Regions from separate parts of the Paenibacillus sp. FSL L8-0638 genome, predicted to be linked through region 1. Evidence: riboswitches for the same ligand, from Rfam matches in the RefSeq annotation. Region 1 holds a riboswitch; each other region holds the start of a gene.
What was found. Region 1 has a riboswitch for cobalamin ahead of MKY35_RS25465 (ABC transporter substrate-binding protein). Riboswitches for the same ligand answer to the same signal wherever they lie in the genome.
Positions count from the first base shown of each region.

Region 2: linked by a shared signal. The riboswitch ahead of MKY35_RS24415 (hypothetical protein) and the one ahead of MKY35_RS25465 (ABC transporter substrate-binding protein) in region 1 are both predicted to bind cobalamin.
Region 3: linked by a shared signal. The riboswitch ahead of MKY35_RS06780 (cobalamin-binding protein) and the one ahead of MKY35_RS25465 (ABC transporter substrate-binding protein) in region 1 are both predicted to bind cobalamin.

Region 1 covers NZ_CP151960.1:5,707,998-5,712,214, forward strand. The annotation lists gene nikB (nickel ABC transporter permease) at 1-362, opposite strand, end outside; gene MKY35_RS25465 (ABC transporter substrate-binding protein) at 378-1,958, opposite strand; cobalamin riboswitch at 2,175-2,375, opposite strand; gene MKY35_RS25470 (nucleobase:cation symporter-2 family protein) at 3,131-4,217, opposite strand, start outside.
Region 2 covers NZ_CP151960.1:5,475,896-5,480,112, forward strand. The annotation lists gene cobJ (precorrin-3B C(17)-methyltransferase) at 1-1,388, opposite strand, end outside; gene MKY35_RS24415 (hypothetical protein) at 1,430-1,648, opposite strand; cobalamin riboswitch at 1,699-1,886, opposite strand; gene MKY35_RS24420 (TIGR00730 family Rossman fold protein) at 1,943-2,497, opposite strand; gene MKY35_RS24425 (uroporphyrinogen-III synthase) at 2,700-3,551, opposite strand; gene MKY35_RS24430 (endospore germination permease) at 3,653-4,217, opposite strand, start outside.
Region 3 covers NZ_CP151960.1:1,516,807-1,521,023, reverse strand. The annotation lists gene MKY35_RS06785 (iron ABC transporter permease) at 1-914, opposite strand, end outside; gene MKY35_RS06780 (cobalamin-binding protein) at 911-1,918, opposite strand; cobalamin riboswitch at 2,126-2,320, opposite strand; gene MKY35_RS06775 (histidine phosphatase family protein) at 2,443-3,195, opposite strand; gene cbiB (adenosylcobinamide-phosphate synthase CbiB) at 3,246-4,217, opposite strand; gene cobD (threonine-phosphate decarboxylase CobD) at 4,207-4,217, opposite strand, start outside.

The sequences.
Region 1 (4,217 bases):
AGCCCCAGCCCCAGCGTAAACACCGTCATGACGGCGAAGCCCGCAGCAGCTAGCTCCACAGTAGCAGGAAGTCTGTTCCACAGTTCGGCTAGCACCGACTCCTTGGATACATACGAAGTGCCCCAATGCCCTGTGAACACATCCCGCAGCCAGTTCACATATTGAATATGAAGCGGTTCGTTTAAGCCCAGTTCCTTTCGTAGCGTCGTCAACGCCTCCTCAGAGGCAGGGATATTATGCGCGGTGAGCAAAATGGTAGCAGGGTCTCCAGGGGCCAGCCGCATCAGTACAAAAGTCAGCGTGGATACAACGAATACAATAATGAGCAGCTGCGCCACACGTTCCAGTATAAAACGAATCATAGGATACGCAGCTCGTTATTCCGCAATATCGGATTGCGCTGTAATGTAGTAATACTCGATCGGATGGGGTGTAAAACCCTCCACCCCTTTTTTCACACCAAACACATTATCAGGATGCACAATGAACGACTGTGGCAAATCCGTATTGATGATATCCAGCGCTTGTAGTGTCACAGCATTACGCTGCGCTGTATCCTTCGCCAGCTTCAAGCTGTTCAGAATACTCTCTAGCGGTTTGAAACTATAACGGCTTACATTGGCTTCGCTTTTCGAAGAATAAAACATGTCCATAAAATATTGCGGCTCTCCTGTATGAGCAGTAAGCATACTGTACATAGCAAAATCCCAATCGTTTTTGGTCAACGCCTCGTCGATATTTTCCACCTTGCGAATCTTGACCTGGATTCCCTCTTTCAGCAATTGGCTTTGGATGACCTCAGCCATAACAGAGAGCTCCGGACGCTGAGGGAAAGTCAGCAGCGTAACCTCGAACGGCTTGCCTTGCTTAGTCCATGTCCCTTGGGCGTCCTTCTGCCAGCCATCCTTCGTCAACAGTTGCTCTGCCGTTCCGTCCAGCGCTTTGCGCTCAACTTTACCGAAGGGAAGAATGCTCGGGAACGGACTGCTTGCCTCCGTACCGAAGCCCCTCATGACGGCGCTCACAATCGATGCGCGTGGAATCAGGCTGTCCACCACCTTACGGTTCGCCGCATCCTTGAATACTGGCGATTCCATATTGTACACGATCATATGGGTGCGCAAGGACGGAGCTGACAGCACTTGCAGCTTGTCGTTCTTTTTCAGTACCTCTGCGTTATCAACCGGAATATCCGTCGCTACGTCCACCTCACCGGATTGCAGTGCCATCAGGCGCGAATTCCCGTCCGTAATGAACTTCATCGTCGCTTCAGCCAATCGTGCCTTCTCGCCCCAGTATCCGTCATAACGCTCTACGACCAAGGATTGGTCCTTGTTGAACGCTTTGATTTTAAAGGCGCCTGTCATCGCTGGGTAACCCTGCTCATCTTTCATCGATGCCACATCCAGTACAATCGTCGATGGATCAGCTAGATTAGACACCAATGCCGCATTCGGCTGGTTTGTCGTGATCTTCAAGGCCAGCGGGCCGCTTACATCAATGGACTTCACATTCAGTAAATCCTTCGCCAGATGGCTTTTCTCAATAGAGCGTAACAAAGACGCTTTTACACTTGCTGCATCCATACTTTTTCCATCATGAAAAGTGACTTTATCCTGCAAGCTGAACGTCCAAACTGTAGGGCTATCCTGCTTCCACTCCTTTGCCAGCCAAGCCACAGGCTCCAGCTTTTCATTCAAACGTACCAGTGTCTCACCTGCACCGGATCGCATCACATCCCAGCTATTATCTCCATGCGGGTCAACGCCTGACGGTTTCCATGTATACGCCATTACCAGCTTTTTATCTGTCGCTGTTTGTTGTGCTGACGCGTTCTCACCCTTGCCGGAGCTATCCGACGTCTTATTGCTGGCACATCCCGAAAGAGCCATAACTGCCAGCAGCAGCATCACCCCTGTACATATGAACCATGAACGCCTACTACGACTGCTTATCATTTCATGAGCCCTCCTCTATCTTGTAAAATCGCATAAACCTAACGCAAAACGCGAAAAAAGCATTCCGAACCACTTGATCAGCAGTCAGAAATGCCTTCAATATAAAATGTCAGAACTCACCTCGAAGCCAACTCCAAAAACATAGAAGGGATCAGATCGGTTTCAGACATTCCGTATGCAGCACGCCTAACCACCTCCCCAGCATTCCGTGGGTCTGACAGTGATGTCAAAACAGGCAGGTCTCCTGACTCCAGGCGTATCTTTCAGGCCTTCCCGGTTCTTCACAATTCCAGTGGCTGTTCTGAAAGCTCCAGCAGTATCCTGCTGATGCCTGTATACAGTGGCGGGCCCGTGTCGGAATCAACCGAACTTCCCTTTTAAGTGAACATGCTCAACAACTATGTACATCGTCTCTACGAAACCCCATACATAGAGTTGTCCGGCTCACACCTGTTTTCTTCCTTTATTTCTTTTCATTACGATCTTATTTTGTTGTCACAGGCTTGTCAATAAAGGCTGCACAATAATTTAAATTTGAACGATAAGGTAGAAACAAGACCTAACCTCCAATTGCGTGCACGCAATTGAAGTGTTAAAATTAGGTATAGAGTAAACCACCGTGTCCGTATACTAAAAAGAGTCTTCGCCGCGCCAACGGCAAAGACTCTTAGGACTTGAAAGGCTGTGGATCACCACCACGGCGCGCTGCATAACTAAATGTCAATGCAAACGAAACCCACCGTTAGGGGCCAACCTAATTACGCGGTGGGTTTTCGCTTGTTCCGAAATTTTCGACGTAGCCAGCGATAAAGTTTACGAATACTAAACACCAGGCTTAGTAACGTAACCATCCAACGCAACACATCGTAGCACGATACAAGGTTGACCATCGGCTTCACCCCCTTTCGGGAAGCTGCACCGTGGTCCGAAAACATCCACCACTATTCAAAATCCATAAGGTAAATTATACCATGATATCGCCCACTGCTCTAGCAAATTCTTCTAGTAAGTAAACTGGAAAACGCGCCAAATTGGAGCTACCCATTTCATCCCGCAGTTTATCTATATATCCCCAGACAACAAGGGGATCTACTATCTGGATAACCCCATGCCAAACAGCCGGAAAAGAGGCATACGTCCTCTCTCCGGCTATCTTTATTTATTTCTAATCATCAAACCTTCTGTGGAACCTCCTGAACCGTCACGCTTTTGACCGATTCCCCTTGTTTTCTCGTCAAAACGATATTCAAGACAATCGCTGTAATCGAACCAGATACGATGCCGTTTTGCAACAGCATTTTGGCAAAGCTCGGCAGCTGGTCGAACATTTGTGGCAGAACGGCAGAACCTAGGCCCACAGCAATACTGCATGCTGCGATCAGCAGATTGCTTTCCTTTCGCAGATCCACTTCTGACAAAATAGACATGCCTGATGCAGCGACCGAGCCGAACATGACGATCATCGCCCCGCCCAGCACAGCGTTAGGAATCACTGTCGTTAAAGCAGCCAGCTTAGGTAGCAAACCGAGAACAACCATGATACCGCCCGCAGCAAAAATAACGTTCCGCGATTTGACGCGTGTGAGCGAGATCAGACCCACATTTTGCGAGAAGGCTGTATAAGGAAACGCGTTAAAAATACCCCCAAGCATAATCGCAAGTCCTTCCGAACGAAGTCCATTGACGATCTGCTTTTGCTCTACCTTTTGATCAATCGCCTTGCCTACTGCCAGATAAACACCCGTAGACTCGACCATGCTGACAATATTGACAATAATCATCGTACATACCGCCATAATGCTAAACTCTGGCTTACCAAAATAAAACGGCTGCGCAACACTCACCCATGACGCATCTGCCACGGGAGCAAAATGCACCATTCCCATCGCATAAGCAACCACCGTGCCTGCAAACAGACCGATGAGCACGGAAATCGAGCGCATAAAGCCCTTTGCTAACCGATTCACAAGCAGAATAACCAATAATGTAACCAGCGCCAGCAGCAAATTACGCGGCTGTCCAAAATCCGCGCTGCCCTGGCCACCTGCTACATTGTTCATCGCCACCGGAATAAGGGATAGACCGATAATTGTAACGACCGAACCCGTAACGACCGTCGGGAAAAAGCGTAGCAGCTTGCCATACAGCGGTGCCGCAAGCACCACGAATATACCAGACAAAATAATGGCACCGTACGCTGTCGCCAAATTTGAGGTCGAAGCAATCGCGATGATAGGCCCTACTGCCGTAAACGTACAG
Region 2 (4,217 bases), 230 kb from region 1:
AAGTCGCACGCCTTTACCTTAAACACATCGCCAATCGGCATGACAATGAATCGTTCATCCCGCAGCCGCCCGACCAGTTCCTCGGGGTCTGCACACGGCACGCGCAGCACGATCTGATGATCCGGCGTATATTCCAGCTCGCCATCATCACCCGCTACCTCGGCGAGCAGCGCCATCTGGCGAGCGGTGAACTTCTTGTTTCCCACACCCGGGGAAACGCCCACCTCAAATAGCGCAGGCTTGCCAAAGCCGCCTGTCTCCATCCCGGCCGTGGCCCCTGCTCCGGCCACTGCTGACGTTCCGGCGGTGCTCTCGGCGGTAGGCGCTTGCCCGCTCCAGCGAGCGTTGGCTTCGCCAGGCAGCTTGCCGCCGACAGCGAGGCGGCTTAGCGCCTCTGCGGCCAACGATGCCGGGGCTGCGCCGGTTTGCACAGCAGTCGTTGCCTGCACGGCAGCCATCGCTTGCGGGCGTGCCTGCATGGCAACCGCAGCGCCGCTCGCGGAGGGTCCAGCGGGCGTAGTCGGGGCTGCGCCTGCCCGCGGTGTATCCTCTTGCGCGCCCAGCGACCACGGCTCCGCTTCCGTGCGGAGCCGCTGATGCGGCTTGAGCGCCTGCTCGGTCGCATCCAGCGTGTATTTGCGCTGATATCCGCGCGGAGTCACGATCAAGCCGTCATACACCGTCGTCGAGGAATTGCCGATGATTACAGTCGTCAGCATCCCGATATCATGGTTCAGCATATCTTCCAGCGTCGTTACAATAACTTGCTGACGTTCACGATAAGCACTTTTCACCAACCCGACCGGAGTCTGCGGATCGCGGTAACGCAGCAAAATGGACTGCGTCTCCACAATCTGGCGGGTACGCCGACCACTGCGCGGGTTGTATAATGCAATCACAAAATCGGCCGAAGCCGCAGCTTCTACACGCTTCACAATCGTTTCCCATGGGGTCAGATGATCACTCAGACTGATCGTGCACGCATCATGCATAACTGGCGCCCCCAACAGTGAAGCACAGGACTGAATAGCCGAGATCCCCGGCACGACTTCTACCTCAACCCCGTCCTCGCGTCGCCAGCCTTTTTGCATCAGCACTTCGTACACCAGCCCTGCCATGCCATAGACTCCTGCATCTCCACTGGAAATGACGGCTACCTTCTTGCCCATCTCTGCTTGGCGAACCGCCTCCTGCGCACGGCTCACTTCCTCTGTCATCCCTGTACGTACAATCTCCTGTCCGTTCAACAACGGACGGATCAAATCAACGTAGGTGTTGTAGCCGATAATGACCTCACTTTCGGCCAGCGCATCCAGCGCCCGTTTTGTGATATGTTCCATATCTCCTGGTCCAAATCCAATCACCAGCAATTTTCCTAATGGGCTCATCGTGCTCCTCCTATTCATCCTTTTCAGGGCAGCTATGCTATCTATTCCAATGATTTTTGGACATCCTGTAACTCAAAAAAGCCCCATCCTACCCGGATGGGGTTTCTATGTACGTATCTCTCATCAGACGAACAAACAGCGTAAGAAGACACGATTTGTCTTCCTCCAGCCTGCCGTTGTTTTCCATCTGTCTGTTTACGCTTCAAACGCTGCTGCACGTTCATATCCACGCAAACCTCTAGCCAACATGGAAAAAGCAACGTGTGCCTGATTTCCTGATTTCGTACACCCATCCTCTCCGCGAAGGTTAACGGTGCATACAGATCAAGGTAGGTCTCCTGGCTTGGCATCAACGGATTCTTTCGTCTTCCCCATTTTTCACGAGTGACCAATAAAAAAAAGCCTCTTCCTTACAGTGGCGGGACCGCTCGGGATTTGCACCCGATTCCCTGTTACCCTTTGCTCAACCGCAAAGGCACCTTGTCTGTCCGCTATTTGATTATGGGTCTTATCATAACCTTGCCTCAATCAGTTGTGCAAGCACGAAAAAAGCTTTATTTCAAGTTCTCTGCTTTATTTTTTAACATCTGTAGCAATTTGTCCGGGTCCGCAGAGATACTTAATAACGCTGGGTGCTCAGCCCCGGTAAACCCTTCTTGCACGCTATGACGCACCATTTCTACTAACGGGTCAAAATATCCATTCACATTCAGCAGCCCAATGGGCTTGCGATGAATACCGATTTGCGCCCAGCACAATACCTCGAACAGCTCCTCGAAGGTTCCCAAGCCACCCGGAAGGGCGATAAACGCATCGGCCATCTCGCTCATTGCCGCTTTACGCTCATGCATGCTCGCTACCTCAATAAATTCGGTAACTCCCCGATGAATGATCTCTGCATCAAATAATAGGGTGGGCATAATGCCCGTGACCTGACCATCACCCGCTAGTATTCCATTCGCCACCTCTCCCATCAGCCCCCTGCTAGAGCCACCATAGATCAGACGGATATGATGGCGAGCCATGGCTTCTCCCAGCTTGCCTGCTGCCTCAACATATACCGATGAATGTCCAGGTCTGGACCCGGCAAATACGCAAATAGAATTCATTAACGTCTCAGCTCCTGTCCTAAGTAGCATCGAAACTTATTCATTATATTAGATAAACATTTTCGCTATAACAAAAATCTTTGTCGATGCATGTCCAACAAAAAAAGATAAAGACCTCGTAGGCCCTTATCTTTATTTTACTCTGTATCCCGAAATATAAGTTCATTTTTTAGCATACTGCAATTATAATTTTGATCTCATTTCAATGACCATTCATGATCTTCAGACCACAGCCATGCACCGAATCGTTATGTTCAAAATATTTGCCCAGCTCCACCATCATCGCGCCCATGCGCTCTTCGGTTGGAAACACGACTCGATCAATCCCTTCTTCCACAATGGACTGTGCAGTCACCTTCCCTACGGATACAGCAATCACATCCTCACGGAAAGCTTCCAGTAAATCCTCGATTCGATTTTGCTCTCTGGCATATTGGGCTAAAAATCGAATTTGCGGACCACTCGTGAACGTAACGGCATCAACGTTACGCTGGATAACATCTTCCAGTAACGCCTGCAATTTTGCTTCCTCAGGTGGGATATGCTTATAAGGAAGTACCTGTCGGGTCACTGCCCCCTGCTCGTCCAGCCATTTTACCAACCGTGGGGCTGGATCGCCATGCAGTTGCAACAGCACTTCCTTCCCCTTCAGATCGTATGGGGCGAAAGCTCCTGTCAATCCGATCAAACTTCCGTCCTCGTCTCGTACTGCTGGCGTAAAGCCACGCTTTTTGAGTCCATTGACCGTCTTGTAGCCCCGCGCTGCAATGTTGGAGGATTGCAGCAACTCTATAATCTGCTCAGCCACGCCCATATCCTCTGCCATATCAAACAGAGCATCCAGTCCCATGCCTGTCGTGAAGATGTACCAGTCCGGAGGGTTCTTTACCCACGATACAACAGCGTTGCGCAGCTCGATATCATCCAGAAAAACAGTGCCCTGGGCCGGGCGCTCTACTGGCTCGCCCCCCATCTTCATAACTAGCAGCGCCATTTCTTCTGCTTTACGGGGACCGGCAAGAGCGACTCTCTTACCTGCCATGCGTTGTGCCATGCTGTTGCCTCCCTTGTAGAAGTCGTATTTCTTTCTACCAAGTATACAATTAGAGGGGCAAAAGACAAATAAGAATTACTTTTCCGCTAAATACAGTAAACTTATAAGTGGCCGTGCCCTGTTCTGCCTCCATGCTGGCTTTCTTTCTGACTACTACTATCCCGCTCTCCGCTAGATGCCTTATCATCGTCGCCTCTCCCTTTAGATTTGGGTCGGAGCAACATCCACAGCACGAAGGGCATCAATACAAAAAAAATGACCATAACCACGGTCCACTCCCGACTGAATTCATATATTTGTACAATGTTAGAGAACAGCATAAAGGAACAGACGTAACCCAACAAACCAACTGGCCAAACAATCAAATTCCCCCAGGCTGGAGCAAACATACGCTTGACAGTCAAACTGGTGACGTACAGATCAAACCCCATTTTCGTAAGCAGGGTCGGCACGGTAAGAGCGCCCACAAATAAATCGAACCGATCCAGAAAATCGGTCACTTGCAACTGACGTGCCAGTTCATACGAAGGATAAAACAGTCGTGACAAAATGGGGACACCGATAACCAGCTCTGCCAGTAACACAATCAGAACCAAAAAAACGGTTCCAGTCAGATGCCCAAGCCACGCGCTCCGTGGACTATAATTTTTTCCAAAAATCACAAAA
Region 3 (4,217 bases), 1.7 Mb from region 1:
GCCCAAGCCATAAAAATAGCTCCACCGAGCGCAGATAATGGAACAATCATACGGTAATCAGGACCTGTCACCAGACGAATGATATGCGGTACAACGAGTCCCACAAAGCCAATCACACCACATACCGAGACAGCGGCTGCTGTCAGCAGCGTGGAAATAATCAGAACAGATAGCTTCGTCGCATCTACATGAACTCCCATGTGCGCCGCCTGACGTTCACCCAAAGCCAAAATATTCAGCACACGTGCCCGGTTCCATAGAAATACCAGCCCTATGACCACATAAGGTAAAAGGATTCCTGTATATGACCAACCGCGCAGACTAAGACTTCCCATCGTCCAGTACAATATTTCATTGACCGTCTCCTTCGACATGGCTGTCAGAAAGGAAACAACCGCTCCCAGAAAGGATTGCATCACCACACCCGACAAAATGAGACTTTGTGTCGGAATTTTCCCACCTTCCCGTGCCAACGTCAGCACCATCCACAGCGTAAGCATTCCGGTCGTAAATGCCACTAGCGGCAGCGTCCATACACCAACAAATGAAAATTGAAGGCCCCAATAAATCAGTACTGCCGCTCCTACCGAAGCCCCCGAGGATACCCCCAGTGTATACGGATCAGCCAAAGGATTACGCAGCACACCCTGAAATCCGGCTCCCGCCAGCGCCAGCGCTGCTCCTACCAACATTCCCAGTAACACTCGTGGCAATCTGACCTTCAAAATAATCTGCTCTGAGGATGTATTCCAATCCGGTGTAAACGTATCGCCTAACCACGGAAGGTGGTTAACCAGAATGCCTGTGATCTGGCTGACCGGAAGCTTGGCCGAGCCGATGCCAAGACAGAGCAGCAGCGTCAGCAACAGTAGGACAAGACCTGTCCCTCCAAAGCCGATCAGTTTACGGTTCATTTGAAAATTTCAGGATACACGCCCTTGGCCACTTCCTTGAGACCTTCCGTTACGCGTGGACCCGGACGACTGATCAAATTATCATCCACGGCAAATACCCGGTTGTGGCGAACAGCCGATATTTGATCCCATCCACTGCGAGCTTTAATAATTTCGCCGAGCGTTTGACCAGTTTTGTCGTCCTTGACACTTTTGCTGTACAAAATCACGTCAGGGTTCGCAGCAATAATATTTTCTTCACTAATTTGGTACCACCCCTTCTGCGTGGCACCTACATTTTCACCGCCCGCCAACGTAATCAGCTCGTCCATAAACTCGCCTTTACCAACTGTCCAGCCTGGTGAAAACTCGACGTATACCCGCAGCTTCTGCCCTTTACCGATATTTTTAATTCCTTCTTTTACTTCTGCTACATCTGCTCTCATCTTGTCAGTCACCGCTCTTGCTTCTCTCTGATGATCGGTGATTTTCCCATACAATTCGATGTTAGCCATGACATCTTCCACTGTCTTCGGTTCCGTTTTAAAAATCATAATTCCCATGTCGCGCAGCTTGGTCGTAGCCTGTTCACTAAGTGATATCCCTGCAAAAACGACTTCCGGGTTCGCAGCAATGATCGCCTCTTCGTTTGGTTTCATAATACCGCCCACTTTAGGCTTTTTCGTAGCTGCTTCCGGGTAATCAGAGTAGTCGGAGACGCCGACAATTTCCTTATCCAGCCCGATGGCGAACAATGCCTCGGTTTCTGCCGGGGAGACGGAAACGATTTTATCCGGCGCTTTTTTGAATGTAAATTCCTGTCCTGTTGCATCTTTAACTGTGAGCGGGTAAACCGTTTTGCCCGGAGGCTCTTGTGCGTTTACTGCCTGTCCCGACTGCTGTGAAGAAGCCTGACCCTCTTTATTTTCAGCATTTTTTCCATTCGCCCCACATGCACTCAGCACAACCGCCAAAATCAGAGCCAATAAACCTGTTGTCCAAACCTTTATTTTTTTTCCTGCCATGATTTGCACCCCTTCATAAAAAAATCGTTAAGAGCGTTACTTGAGCATCATCAGATATCTTCTAAATCCAGCCTTCTTTTCCTATCAAAAAAACCCCGCATCCTCATATCAGGACACAGGGGTCACGTTAGCGCAGATCGTGCGCAGGCGGCAGCTTCTTTCCGCACGGACAGTCACTGCGAACACGTCATCCTTTCCTCGAAGGATTATGGTGACAGGCGGACGGGCAGGTATCCTGACTTATGGTAAGATGCATGTCCTGAAATTCCTTCATATGCTTAGTAGCACATAAAGCAGGACTAACCGGCATGTTTCCATTTACAGTGGCGGGACCGCGCCGGACTTACACCGACTTCCCTTTTAACAGCGCAGGCAAGGGAAACCATAGTTTCATCACACTGCGCCGACCTCGTCTGCTGGATATTTGATGTAGTGGTAGTCAAGCCGTTCTTTTACTTGATGATTATAGGTTAAAAAGAGGCTGCTTACAACCCAAACAGCCTCTTTATCCGCTGGTGTCTAGCCTAATGAGGAAGCATTTCTGCTGTGTAACTGTACGGTCCTGCCAACCTCAATTGCATCCTAAATGCTTTTCCCGGCTTCGGGTTCAAACTCCAAAAATCATGGCCCGGTATCAGCATGCAAGCCAACTGGCGAATTACGCCACCATGCGTAACAACCAAAACAGAGGGCGGCGCAGCAGTCAAATCCATGGGTTGAACTTCCATAGCAACACGCCATTCATACAGAGAGTCAAGAAATTTGCGCAGACGATTTACAAAATCTGTCCAAGACTCTCCTCCAGGTGGGGTGATCCGTTGCGGCTCATCAATCCAAGCTCGATACAACGACACATCCTTGAGCATGTCATACGTTTTTCCATCCCACTCGCCAAAATGAAGCTCTCGCAGACATGGTTCCATCATAGGAGGCATAGTAGATAGGGAACGTCCAGACGTCAACTCTGATTCCGGCACAATGATCTGCAAGGTCTGGCGACATCGCATTAAGTCGCTGCAATAGATTCGAGCAAAGGAGTGCCCTTGCAATTTTTCCTGCAAAGGCTTTAATTCCTGCTCTGCTCCCGGTAGCAAACCTAAGTCGGAGTGTCCCAGATATCGACGTTCCTTGTTCCATAAGGTTGTGCCGTGACGAACTAACACGAGTTCCATGTCCCAATGCAGATCTTCTTTAGCATCATACGGCACCTTATCCTCCTGTGAGTTCGGACTTTGTGCGTATTCTACTGTCCTTTTTGCTGCTATATCTTGTTTCAAGATCATGTCACTTCCTGCTCGATCATTATTCAGTGTGTCACTCCTCACCCTCACCGCACCCATCCCAAGGCAAAACAACCTGCGGCTCCTAACAAACACAATCCCACAAACATACTGGACACGGCGAACATCAGCTGGATTGTATGCCGTATATCTTTCGACTCTAGCGGTCGTATCCAATCGCCCATGTATGCACGAAAGGAGCGTACGCCATGATACACATTATAGCCTCCAAGACGAATCCCCAGTGCACCAGCAACAGCCGATTCCGGGTAGCCACTGTTCGGGCTTGGGTGCAGACGAGCGTCTCGCTTGACTGTGCGCCAGCTTCTTGCAGCATTTCGCTTGTACATCCACGCCGCTACCACAAGCATTGCCGCTGTTAGGCGTGCCGGAATGTAGTTAGCCACATCATCCAGACGTGCTGAAGCCCAGCCTAAATGCAGATACTTTTCATTTTTGTAGCCAACCATGGAATCGAGCGTATTCACAGCACGATAAGCCAGCGCCAAGGGTGCTCCCCCGATCAAGGCATAAAAAAGCGGGGAAATAATCGCGTCCACGATATTTTCAGCGACCGTTTCAACCGTACCGCGTACAATCTCAGGCTCATCAAGTTGCTGCGTATCCCGCCCGACTATCATGCCCAGCTCCCGCCGTGCCACAGCCAGGTCATCCGCCTGCAACGCTCGGTAGACTGCCATTCCTGCATCCTTTAGTCCTTTGGAAGCAATCGTGGTCGCAATCAGCACCATTTCTGCGCCGACAGATAACCACGGATGAATCCAGGCAAGCAAGTGCAACAGCGCCCAGGCGAGCGCAAAGGAGCCTCCCGCCACAATGAGTGGAAGCAGTATACCCGCACGTTTCAGCCCTCGGTCACTTCGTACCTGGCGGCGAATCACTTTTTCCAATGCTGAAATGGCATGTCCCATACCGATGACTGGATGCGGCAACCACCTCGGGTCACCAATCAGCCTGTCCAAAAGATAGGCTGCCATGATGATCAAGCTAACTGTCAC